3 regions of the Alicyclobacillus sp. SO9 genome follow, and region 2 is predicted to be linked to each of the others. Evidence: riboswitches for the same ligand, from Rfam matches in the RefSeq annotation. Region 2 holds a riboswitch; each other region holds the start of a gene.

Region 1 (3,284 bases), 170 kb from region 2:
ATTTAGAGATGCCCCCTTGTGGCGGGATTACACGCCTCGCTGTTTGTGGATTACAAAAACGGGCAATATCCACATGAATGCAGACATGGAGCCTTTCATTGTTTGGCTTGCGACAGACTGACGCCAAAGCGTCATTTTGAAGACCATTCACGTCTGAAGTTCCGCGAGACCCGTTCTGCTACGCGCCTGACGCTTTTGTCGTGGCCTGTACTGGCGGAGGATTGGAAACGGTTACTGAAGGCGTCGGAACGGATACCTTGGCAGCCGCGTGTTGTGCATTCGACACATGAACAGCAGCTACCTGGATTCCACTCTTGAGTTTGTCAATTTGACTTCTCGCATCAGCCATCTTGGCTTCGATTTGGAGTTTTTTAGCGTGCTCTTTCGTCAGTGCCAAATGTAACTGGACCAAGGCAACTTGTTGTTTCTTCAACTCCGTCTCAAGTAATTGGTACTGTTCCTTTTCAGCACGAATCAGAGCCGCGTCATGGTTCGACTTCCGTGTATTTGCTTCAATGGAGTGCAGCAAAATCCCATATATACCGAGACTTGCAAGTACGCTAAGTGCCGCTTTTTGCCAAGGTTTAATCATCGTGTCCGCCACCACCATCATCGTCAGATTTCCCTGAAGCCCGAGTTACACTCTGGACTTTCGGCGGGCTAACTCGCTGGGCTAACTGACGCGCCTGCGCTGCAGAACGTGCCAAGGCGAGTTGCTGTGCCTGCTTGGCTGCGACCTGCTTGGCCGTCAACTGCTGTTGCAGAGACACTGCCTGTTTTTGCAATTTCTCAAGTGAGACACTAGCGTCTTTATCACTCTGCTGAGCCTGCTTGACCTCACTCGTGAGCTGTTTTATCTGTTTTTGGAGATCGGCTGTTTGTTGCTTCACTGCTGCGTTTAGCGACACATAATCCTGATTTGTCAGAGTCGCAGCACCCGGAGATTTAGGAATTAATCTGTGAAGCGGCTGTGCCTCAGCGTATCCAGTCACTGCAAAGCCAAGAGTGGCTGCGGCTAATAGTGCGCGTTTCCATGCTGGTTTCATATAGACCCTCCTTTCGGATTAGAAATTGTAGAACTGGCTAAATCAGGAGCATGGCTCGGAGTGCCTGTGCTCTCTGGAACCGGCTGCGGCGTTTGATTGGCTCGACGCCTTTGATTGTTGACCCAATGGCGCCAGTAAAAGGTGACAACCACAACCCCTGCAGATATCCAATACATCATCTGTAAGCGCACAGTATCTGTTCCGCCAAAAACCCCATGTGCAAAAACCAGTCCCCATACAAGCCAAGACATTCTGTGCAATGGTAACCACATTTTTGTGACTCTCCTCAATCCCAGACTTATCATGATGATAAGGAGACCGTAGACTGCAACCGCCCCTGCTACCATGGCCAAAGGATAATAGCGGGCGTGAATCGGAAACCATACCTGCTGCAATGTAACACCTGACTTCGGGTCAGACAGAGTGAAGAATAAGTGCAAACCAATGAGGATGAACAAAGCTGCCATCAACGACTGGTGCCATGACAAAAGGTGCACAGTCCAGCGCCACGTGTCTTTGTTTCTTGGATGGCTCAAGAGCAACCCAAGCACAACGATTAAGGTAAGAACCACGAAAGCCGCCACGGCAGCAGCGCGGCTTATCAGCCAGAAGGTCTCCCCGTGAACCCATTTGTCACTTTGAAGGCTGTAAAGACTTATCATAGAAATCAGAGGAATGGCAATTGCAATAACAATAATATTAGTAGCCAGCGGCGAGGCCTCAGTATCCTTCTTTGACTTGCGTTTTGGTTTGTTTGGTGGACGTGCCATATCGACCCTCCTTTTCAGTGGATTTTTACAAAATTTACTTCATAAACAAATCATGGAAAACACTGCAAATACAAAATAAAATCCGGCCTGAGGCCAGATTTATCACAATAGTGCAACCTGGCAACCCTTGCACAAAGTGCTTTAGGCCCATAGCTTTGCGTCCCTCAGTTTCCTGGGGTTTGCCAACAAATTATGCTTGATGTTGAAAAGCAACCCATGTCTATTTAGGGCCAAAGATGCCCCTTCTGCAACGTCTCCTGTGCATATACGCTCTTATTCTGCAGATGCTGTCGAAATCCTGCCTGCTCTGAGTATTAAGATTCATAAATTCTTGAGCAAGACGACATCGCGAAGCAGTGTGTAAAAGTAACGTGTGAAAGAACTGTGTAATTGTTACTTTTGACGGGAAACTCGCCACTCCTTGACATAGTCCTCAAGAACGCGGTGAAGTTCTCCGCCAATTTCTCGATAAGCCTGGTCCTCCAAATTTGCCAAGGAGACACGGATGGACCACTTTGGCCCATGAAATCCTCCGCCATTTAGCAGCACAATTGACGATTGTTCCGCTAAGCGAAAGAGAATGTCCAGGGGTTCATAATTCTCTTCCAGATGCTGTGCAAAGTCCTTCCCATAGTGATGGCCCGCCCAGTGCTGCAGATCAAACTCTGTGTAGTAGTCTGCATCGTTAGGGATTTTCGGCATGGGCAGTTCCAAACCTTCATAAAGCAGACGCATGCGTCGTTGACAGATATCCATAGTGAGGCGCTTATAAGTGTTTTTCGTGTCAAGAAGTGCAAATGCTGCAAACAAGGTCATTTGAATTTGCTGTGGTGTTGACAATCCGGCTGTGTGGTTCAAGGCAACTTGACGGCTGTCTGCGACGACCCTGTCAATAAATCGAATCGAGGCAGGTTCTTCCGTAATAGATGAATATCGTTGATTTAACATCTGGACTGTCTCTTCCGGGAGCCCTTTCAATAAATCGTCAAACACATTCTCTTTGTGTAAAGCAATCACACCAAGACGCCACCCAGTAACACCAAAGTATTTCGAGAGAGAATACACACACAGCGTATTGTAGGGCAATTCTGCTATCAAGGACCGGTATCCTTCTACAAACGTACTGTATACATCGTCCGAAATAATCATGAGACTGGGATTCGATTCCTTGATAATTGCTTTGAGGGTAGCCACGCTCTGCTTGTTCATAGCCACTGAAGGAGGATTACTGGGATTGACCAGAAACAACGCGTGAATTGACGTGTCCCGCAATTTATTGAGTTCAGACTCTGGATACTGCCATGTATGACGACCCTCTCCATCCGTGCCAAAAGCACGGATCTCTACGACGTCAAAATTGTATCGCCACAGTTTAGGAATCTCAACATAAGGCGGAAATATAGGAACCATGACAGCTACTTTAGCGCCTTTTGCAAGCAGACGATTCTCTTGGAGAGAATCAAATAGA
Region 2 (3,284 bases):
TCAAATTTTATAAGGTGACTCGGGCAGCAATTGAGATTCTATTGCGCACATAGGTACGTCTGTCTGAGATGGGATTTACCAGGCTACTAAGTACATAATTATGCAGAGCGCTGATACGGGGTTTCCGGTACTCTCGGGCTTATGCAATAGCCTCTCTTTCGAGAATTCAAGTAGAAAGAGGATAGCTTTGAAAGACAATAAGACGTATGAAGTGGTTTGAGACATTCGATTGGCGCTAATAAATACGCCCCGATATCTACTGCAACAATCGAGAAACGACGTACATCCCTTCAGAGTTCTCACTACAAATATGTTGAAAAATTCCTAAAAGCGGAATATCTTTGGATTCCGACTGCATATGTTTGGAATTGTTTCACAAATCATTCACTTTGGAGGGGAATTAATGATTCGAAAGACACTTGTTCAGGCTGCGATGACGACTGCTGTAGCTGGGGCCCTATGTATTCCTGTCACCACGTTTGCGGCAACAGAGGGAACCCATTACACTCATCCGGGCGTCGTCATTAAAAACACACCAATGAGGCGTGTACCCACCAACATTCGAACCCCAAACCTCGCAAGAAGGGTCCATAATCTTGGTTGGGCAGCATCCAACTGGTCAGGCTACGCAATTTCCGGGAGCACCTACAATGACATCACCGGTAATTGGACGGTTCCTACAGTCAAGAGATCCAGCGGTAACACGTACTCGTCATCCTGGATTGGCATCGATGGTTTCAACAACAGCAACTTGATACAAACAGGGACTGAACAGGATTATGTCAATGGTCATGCTCAATACGACGCATGGTGGGAGATTTTGCCGGCGGCGGAGACGGTTATTCCAACAATGGCTGTCAGCCCTGGCGACCACATGAGTGCGCATATTCACAATAACGGGAATGGGACTTGGACCATAACCCTAAAAGACTTGACCCAAGGTGAATCGTTTAGCACAACACAATCGTATTCAGGACCTGGTTCCTCCGCAGAATGGATTCAGGAGGCACCACAAATCAATGGCTCCATCGCGACCTTGGCCAACTACGGTGCCACAACATTCGATCCTGGCACGGTGAACGGTGGAAACCCCAGGCTCACTTCCTCCGATGGAGGCTATATGATTCAAAACGGTTCAGTGGTGTCGGATCCGTCTAACCCGGATTCCGACACGGATGGATTTAATGTCATCTTTGGATCAACGCAGCCAAGTGCTCCCCTATCTTAATTTGTATCAAGGTTCTATTTGAGACAGTAAAACTCCCCTGCGCAATACCGCGCAGGGGAGAATGGTAAGAGCTACAGCATGTGTCACTCTTGTGACTTTTATCGCAGATAAATCTTCTATTGTAAAAACCAAACAAATCTGTTTTGACAATCTGTAGTATTGCTTTCAGTATGTCAATGAAATTATTAAATATGTAAAGGGCATACCAACGGAAACGTTGGGGCGCAAAGCTGAGGGTCTACGGAATGGAAACCAATGGGAAACCCATTCTATGACAGTCTGGCCGCGATTGTAATGGGAGCGCCCTGCCTGGGGGTGCTTTTTTATTGCCGCTGTGTCGAGAATGGCGGGGAAAAAACTCCAGATGGAAACGACGTTTAAATAGAGATGAGGAGAAGGTTTATGACACTGACGCTTCGCAAAAAAATCATTGGCAGCTTCTTAATCGTAGCTATATTAAGTGGAATCATAGGCGTTATCTCTGTTTACTACAACCACAAGTTAGATGGATCATACTCAAACATTACAAATCGCGCTTCTGTCATATTGAACAATGCTACCAGAATGGAATACCTGTCTGAGCATGAAGTCAGTTTACTTAGAGAACACTTTGCAACGAATGCCCCCGATGATCAAAAGGGGATTCATAGCACCGCGCAACAATTAAGCCAGTTAGTAAAGAAAACGTTGCTCCTGAATCCAACGAAAACGAGTGTCACAAAACTAAATAAACTGGCAACAATGAACCAGAAATTTGTTGCTGAGTCGGACAACGTCTTTCAAATGTCCAACTCAAAATCTGCATTACAATATACGATAAAAAACAACCTATTCGAATACGGTGTAAACATGCGAAATGTTGCAGCCAGTGTAGCAAAAACCACTCAAGCGAACTTGAGCCATGCCAAATTGGTAAACCATCAGATATCCCGGAAAACGAATATTGTCGTTATATCTCTTACTATAGTTTTGTTTCTGATAGCTATTGCAGCCGGTGTGATTACGTCCACATTAATTACAACGCCGTTGCTCGCATTAATGAGAGAAACTGAAATAATGGCTGCAGGCGATTTGACACGTGATGATGTGATGATTAAGTCCAAGGATGAAGTGGGCTCTTTAGCACAAGCATTTAATAGAATGAAAAACAATTTAAGATCCATCATACAGAGCGTAAGTGAGTCCTCACAGCAGGTAGCTGCATCCGCGGAAGAACTTTCGGCAAGCTCTGATGAAACCAGTAAAGCAACAGAGCAGATCGCCGCTACCATCCAACAAGCTGCCGACGGTACTCAAAAACAGTCGCTGAACCTTGAAGAGGGAAAGCAATCTATTCTAGAAATGACGAACGGGATTCAGCACATTGCTGAAAACACGAACAATGTAGCCATATCAGCCGAGGATGCGAACCGCAAGTCTGTGACCGGAAATGAAGCCATTCAAACCGCTGTACAACAAATGAGCTCGATTCAAAATACCGTAACAGATTTGTCCAGCGTGGTGCAGCAGTTAGGTTCGAAATCTCAGGTAATTGGTGAAATAACTGATGCCATTACCAGTATTGCCAGTCAAACTAATTTATTAGCGTTAAATGCTGCTATTGAAGCTGCTAGAGCAGGAGAAAGCGGTCGAGGATTTGCCGTAGTAGCAGATGAAGTAAGAAAATTAGCTGAAGAATCATCTAAATCTGCAGAACAAATTGCGGCATTGATTAGGCAAATCCAAGATGGAACGAGTCAAGCGGTGTCCGTCACCGCAGCAACAGCTAGCCAGGTATCCCATGGTCTTAAGGCTGTCAATCAAGCAGGAGTATCATTCGAGGATATTGGATTCGCAGTGAGCTCAGTGAGTGAGCAAATTCAGAATGTATCGGCCGCAACCCAACAACTTTCCGCTGGGGCCGTTCAACTCAATGATGCTGTTTCGGAGATTGCTCAAATATCCGAGGTAACTGCTTCCGGTATGCAGACAGCGTCTGCGTCTACTGAAGAACAACTCGCCGCTGCTGAAGAGATTGGTGCTTCCGCATCTTCGCTTAGAGATATGGCAGAGCAGC
Region 3 (3,284 bases), 830 kb from region 2:
GGATCACCTGATGATCCAGTCGTTGAGTTGATTACCTATAAAGTGTTTCTGGCATATGCACAGGCTTTACAGAACGAAACAGGGGACTCGGTGGACATTGAAACGTTCGTCTCGGAGATTGAAAAGGAGCAGGACGAAGAGGAGGATTGAAACGAAGAAAAAGATTGGTAGCTGACGGCTTGGAGTGTCCCCATATTTTTCCTGATATACTGGATTTAACTATACAGAACAAATGCATGCCCCGATGAACTATTAGAAATAGAAGCTTACCATAACAACAAAAGCAACCAGACTCTGATGAGACCTGGCTGCTTTTGTGGCTCCTATCCATTCTGGCCGCCATATTTATCATTCTATTGATGTTCCGAATATTTATACTATATTCTTTCAGTACAAGTCTCATATGGAAATGTAATCAACGCACCACAAGCAATATTTCAGTCTCCATCTAGGCTTATCATCCGTATGCCATTGAAAATGAAATGACCTCTGATTCATCTTTCTCTCTGCTTCCGAGTATAGAGCCTGTGATCCGCAATTTGTAGGGAAACTTCCCAGTCTGTCTTATTGGGTTGCCACAGTTCACATCCGACGCTAACAGTAAATCGTTTGTTCTTAAACCAATCGGTGGCATATGAAGCTGCATGATCAGCTTCAATCTGGCCACTTTGCAGAACAAACATAAATTCGTCTCCTCCACCACGTCCATATAACCCTTTTGAACCAATATTTTGGATTAAGGTCTCTGCTACTTCAATCAATACAGAATCTCCAGTTGCATGCCCATAAGCATCATTTATCCCCTTAAAATCGTTGATATCTAATATACCGATAATAAAGTTTTCATCAATTCTTCTTGATAGTTTCCTGATTTCACTTATAAAACCTCTACGATTGTAAATCTGCGTGAGTTCGTCATGACGACTTTCATGTTCTGCAATACGCCTTAGCACAAGCATTTCTCCAATGAGAGAGACATGTGTCGCAAGAAGTGACATCAGTTCATCATTCGTCTCATCTGGCACCGTTTTTCTTCCAACAACAATGGCTCCGACGCATTTGCTTTGTATGATAAGTTTCCAGGCTCCGATATACCGTATTCCTTGTTCTGTCCATAATTTTTGCCAAACAGGAGAGATCTCGTTTACAGACAACCACCGATCAGGAATAACATAAGATTTTCCGGTGATCCACGACTTATTCAGCATCTTTGTTAGTTCTGCTGCGGAGTGATCAAGCCCCCACGGTTCATAGACTTTATCCTTTGCATCAGCATTCTGTAAAACAAATTGTCTCCGGTAAATAAACATTCCCGCATCCAAGCCAAATGTATTCTTTAACACGTTTGATACTTTTGAAAAGAGTGTACTGCCACGGTCGGCCGTAGCCCAGTCTCTCGATTCTTTGATGAGTTGTTTTAGATTATTCAACCCTCTATCCCCCAAATTAAAAGACACATCCCCCCATCCGAATGTGCCGTCATATTTATCTCTTGTAACGGCAGCTCGGCCGGCATAGCAAGCGCTGTAGCCCCGTGGCTTTGTGTCCCGCCCTTTCGGAACGGTTTACCTTTTCCTCGACAACGTAACCGAGTCATTCTATTACGCTTCAATACTATTCCAAAACTGAGCCCAAACCATTTCATATCGTTCTCGGAATACCTCTTCGCTGTAACGTTGCATTTCCCAAAACCAACCGTCCATCATGCAAAGCAATTGGGACGAAAGAGCATCACAATCCGCTTTCTTTAATTCCCCTCTTTCCATTCCTACCTTAAAGAGATTGCAGAGCAGTTTGTGTTCCTGTTCAACGACTTTCTTTAATTCTTCTTTTAGATTGATCTCAAAGAAGTCAGGAGGGAATAGCAACAAACGAATAAAAACTTTGAGTTGTGTGTAGTCTCTTAACTGAAACGCAATCACTTGATCAAGAAACTGCTTCAACTGATACTGAACTGATTCCCCAGTTATTTCAATATTTTCTGTTGCTAAATTCAGATGTTTCGTTAAGATGTCATTGTAAATATGTAGCAGAATATCTTCTTTACTTTCATAAAATGCATACAACGACGGAGCCTTGACCCCTACTTCGTTAGCAATTGCTTTCATAGTCATACCTTTGTATCCATTTTCTGCATAGAGCTTAGTTGCCGCCTGAATGACTTTATCTCTGGTGCTCATAAAAGTCTCCCATTTTCATCCTTACTAATATTCGTTAGGTTAAATGCATGATATCAGTCTTTTTAGATTTTTACAATCTTGTGGAAGAGGAAAGTATGCTTTCACTGAGATACACTAATACTTTATTCCTGAACTAAATATTCAAAATGATCCCGATGATACCCTTTCCGCTCTTTAACCCTCGTGAGGAATATAGATGCTACCGAAAACATTGACGAAGCCCTCAGTTTTGCCATAGAAAGAGGCTTCGTTCCTTCTGAAACACTCGTTTGGTCAACTCCAGCGTTGATATGTGTTTTGTTGTTCCGTCCGAATGCCACAGATATTCTCCATCATAGGCCAGGCCGCACAGCTTTTCGCATGAAGGGAAAGCTCTGAACGGGTGTTAGAGTCATTGCGCACATCGCCTCACCATCAGTTGAAATATCGACCTCCACTGAAGACTGTATGTCGTTCCACGAAAGCGACAGGATTTCCCACAGGCTCCTTCGCATAGGAGCAGCGTTCGCCCCAGGGGTATGTTTGAGTATAGGGGACATCGCTACTAGTTGACCATAATGGAGATATAGCAGATCCGCTGGAACCGAATACACCCTGCTGGAACATACATCCTGATATCGCTCCGCTTGACGGGAACATCATTATCCAAAAGACCTCAAAATAAATTGTTGTGGTGCAGTCGTTAGAACAGGCAAGTAAAGCTTGAATCTTCGGATTTTACTTTGACATATGGTTAGCGAACGCTTACCATATGGTCATGAAGAAATCACACGCTGACAGTAAAGAGAATGAAATTGTTAACGCAGCAATCCGATTGTTCTCCCGTAGAGGCATCGAGGGGACGAGTGTTCGAGAAATTGGACGGGAAGCTGGTGTTACGGATGCTGCTATATACAAACATTTTGAGTCGAAGGATAACGTGGCTCTTTCTGTGTTTTCCAGATATTCTGATCGATACTCAAGGTTAGTCGATTATTATCGCCAATTGGAAAGCCCTTTTGAAGATCGACTGAATCAAATGATTGTAGATATATTGGAACAACATGATAGAGATCGCTTTGGTCTGCTCTTACTGGGGCAAAGACATGAGATATTTGCTCGTTT

Evidence for each region. A riboswitch is a leader RNA that binds a small molecule or an ion and turns the genes downstream of it on or off. The one in region 2 is predicted to bind cyclic di-GMP.
Region 1: it holds a riboswitch for cyclic di-GMP, as region 2 does, so the genes downstream of both, GI364_RS05205 (hypothetical protein) here and GI364_RS04460 (methyl-accepting chemotaxis protein) in region 2, are expected to answer to the same signal.
Region 3: it holds a riboswitch for cyclic di-GMP, as region 2 does, so the genes downstream of both, GI364_RS08210 (GGDEF domain-containing protein) here and GI364_RS04460 (methyl-accepting chemotaxis protein) in region 2, are expected to answer to the same signal.

Annotation. Positions count from the first base shown of each region.
Region 1 is NZ_CP066339.1:1,166,063-1,169,346, reverse strand. Features, by position in the region: gene GI364_RS05220 (FAD:protein FMN transferase) at 1-121, shown strand, start outside; gene GI364_RS05215 (hypothetical protein) at 179-592, opposite strand; gene GI364_RS05210 (hypothetical protein) at 585-1,046, opposite strand; gene GI364_RS05205 (hypothetical protein) at 1,043-1,816, opposite strand; cyclic di-GMP riboswitch class I at 1,925-2,010, opposite strand; gene aspD (aspartate 4-decarboxylase) at 2,210-3,284, opposite strand, start outside.
Region 2 is NZ_CP066339.1:999,462-1,002,745, forward strand. Features, by position in the region: gene GI364_RS04455 (G1 family glutamic endopeptidase) at 539-1,228, shown strand; cyclic di-GMP riboswitch class I at 1,418-1,519, shown strand; gene GI364_RS04460 (methyl-accepting chemotaxis protein) at 1,631-3,284, shown strand, end outside.
Region 3 is NZ_CP066339.1:1,833,721-1,837,004, forward strand. Features, by position in the region: gene GI364_RS08205 (hypothetical protein) at 1-150, shown strand, start outside; gene GI364_RS08210 (GGDEF domain-containing protein) at 495-1,430, opposite strand; cyclic di-GMP riboswitch class I at 1,497-1,580, opposite strand; gene GI364_RS08215 (TetR/AcrR family transcriptional regulator) at 1,602-2,180, opposite strand; gene GI364_RS08220 (TetR/AcrR family transcriptional regulator) at 2,932-3,284, shown strand, end outside.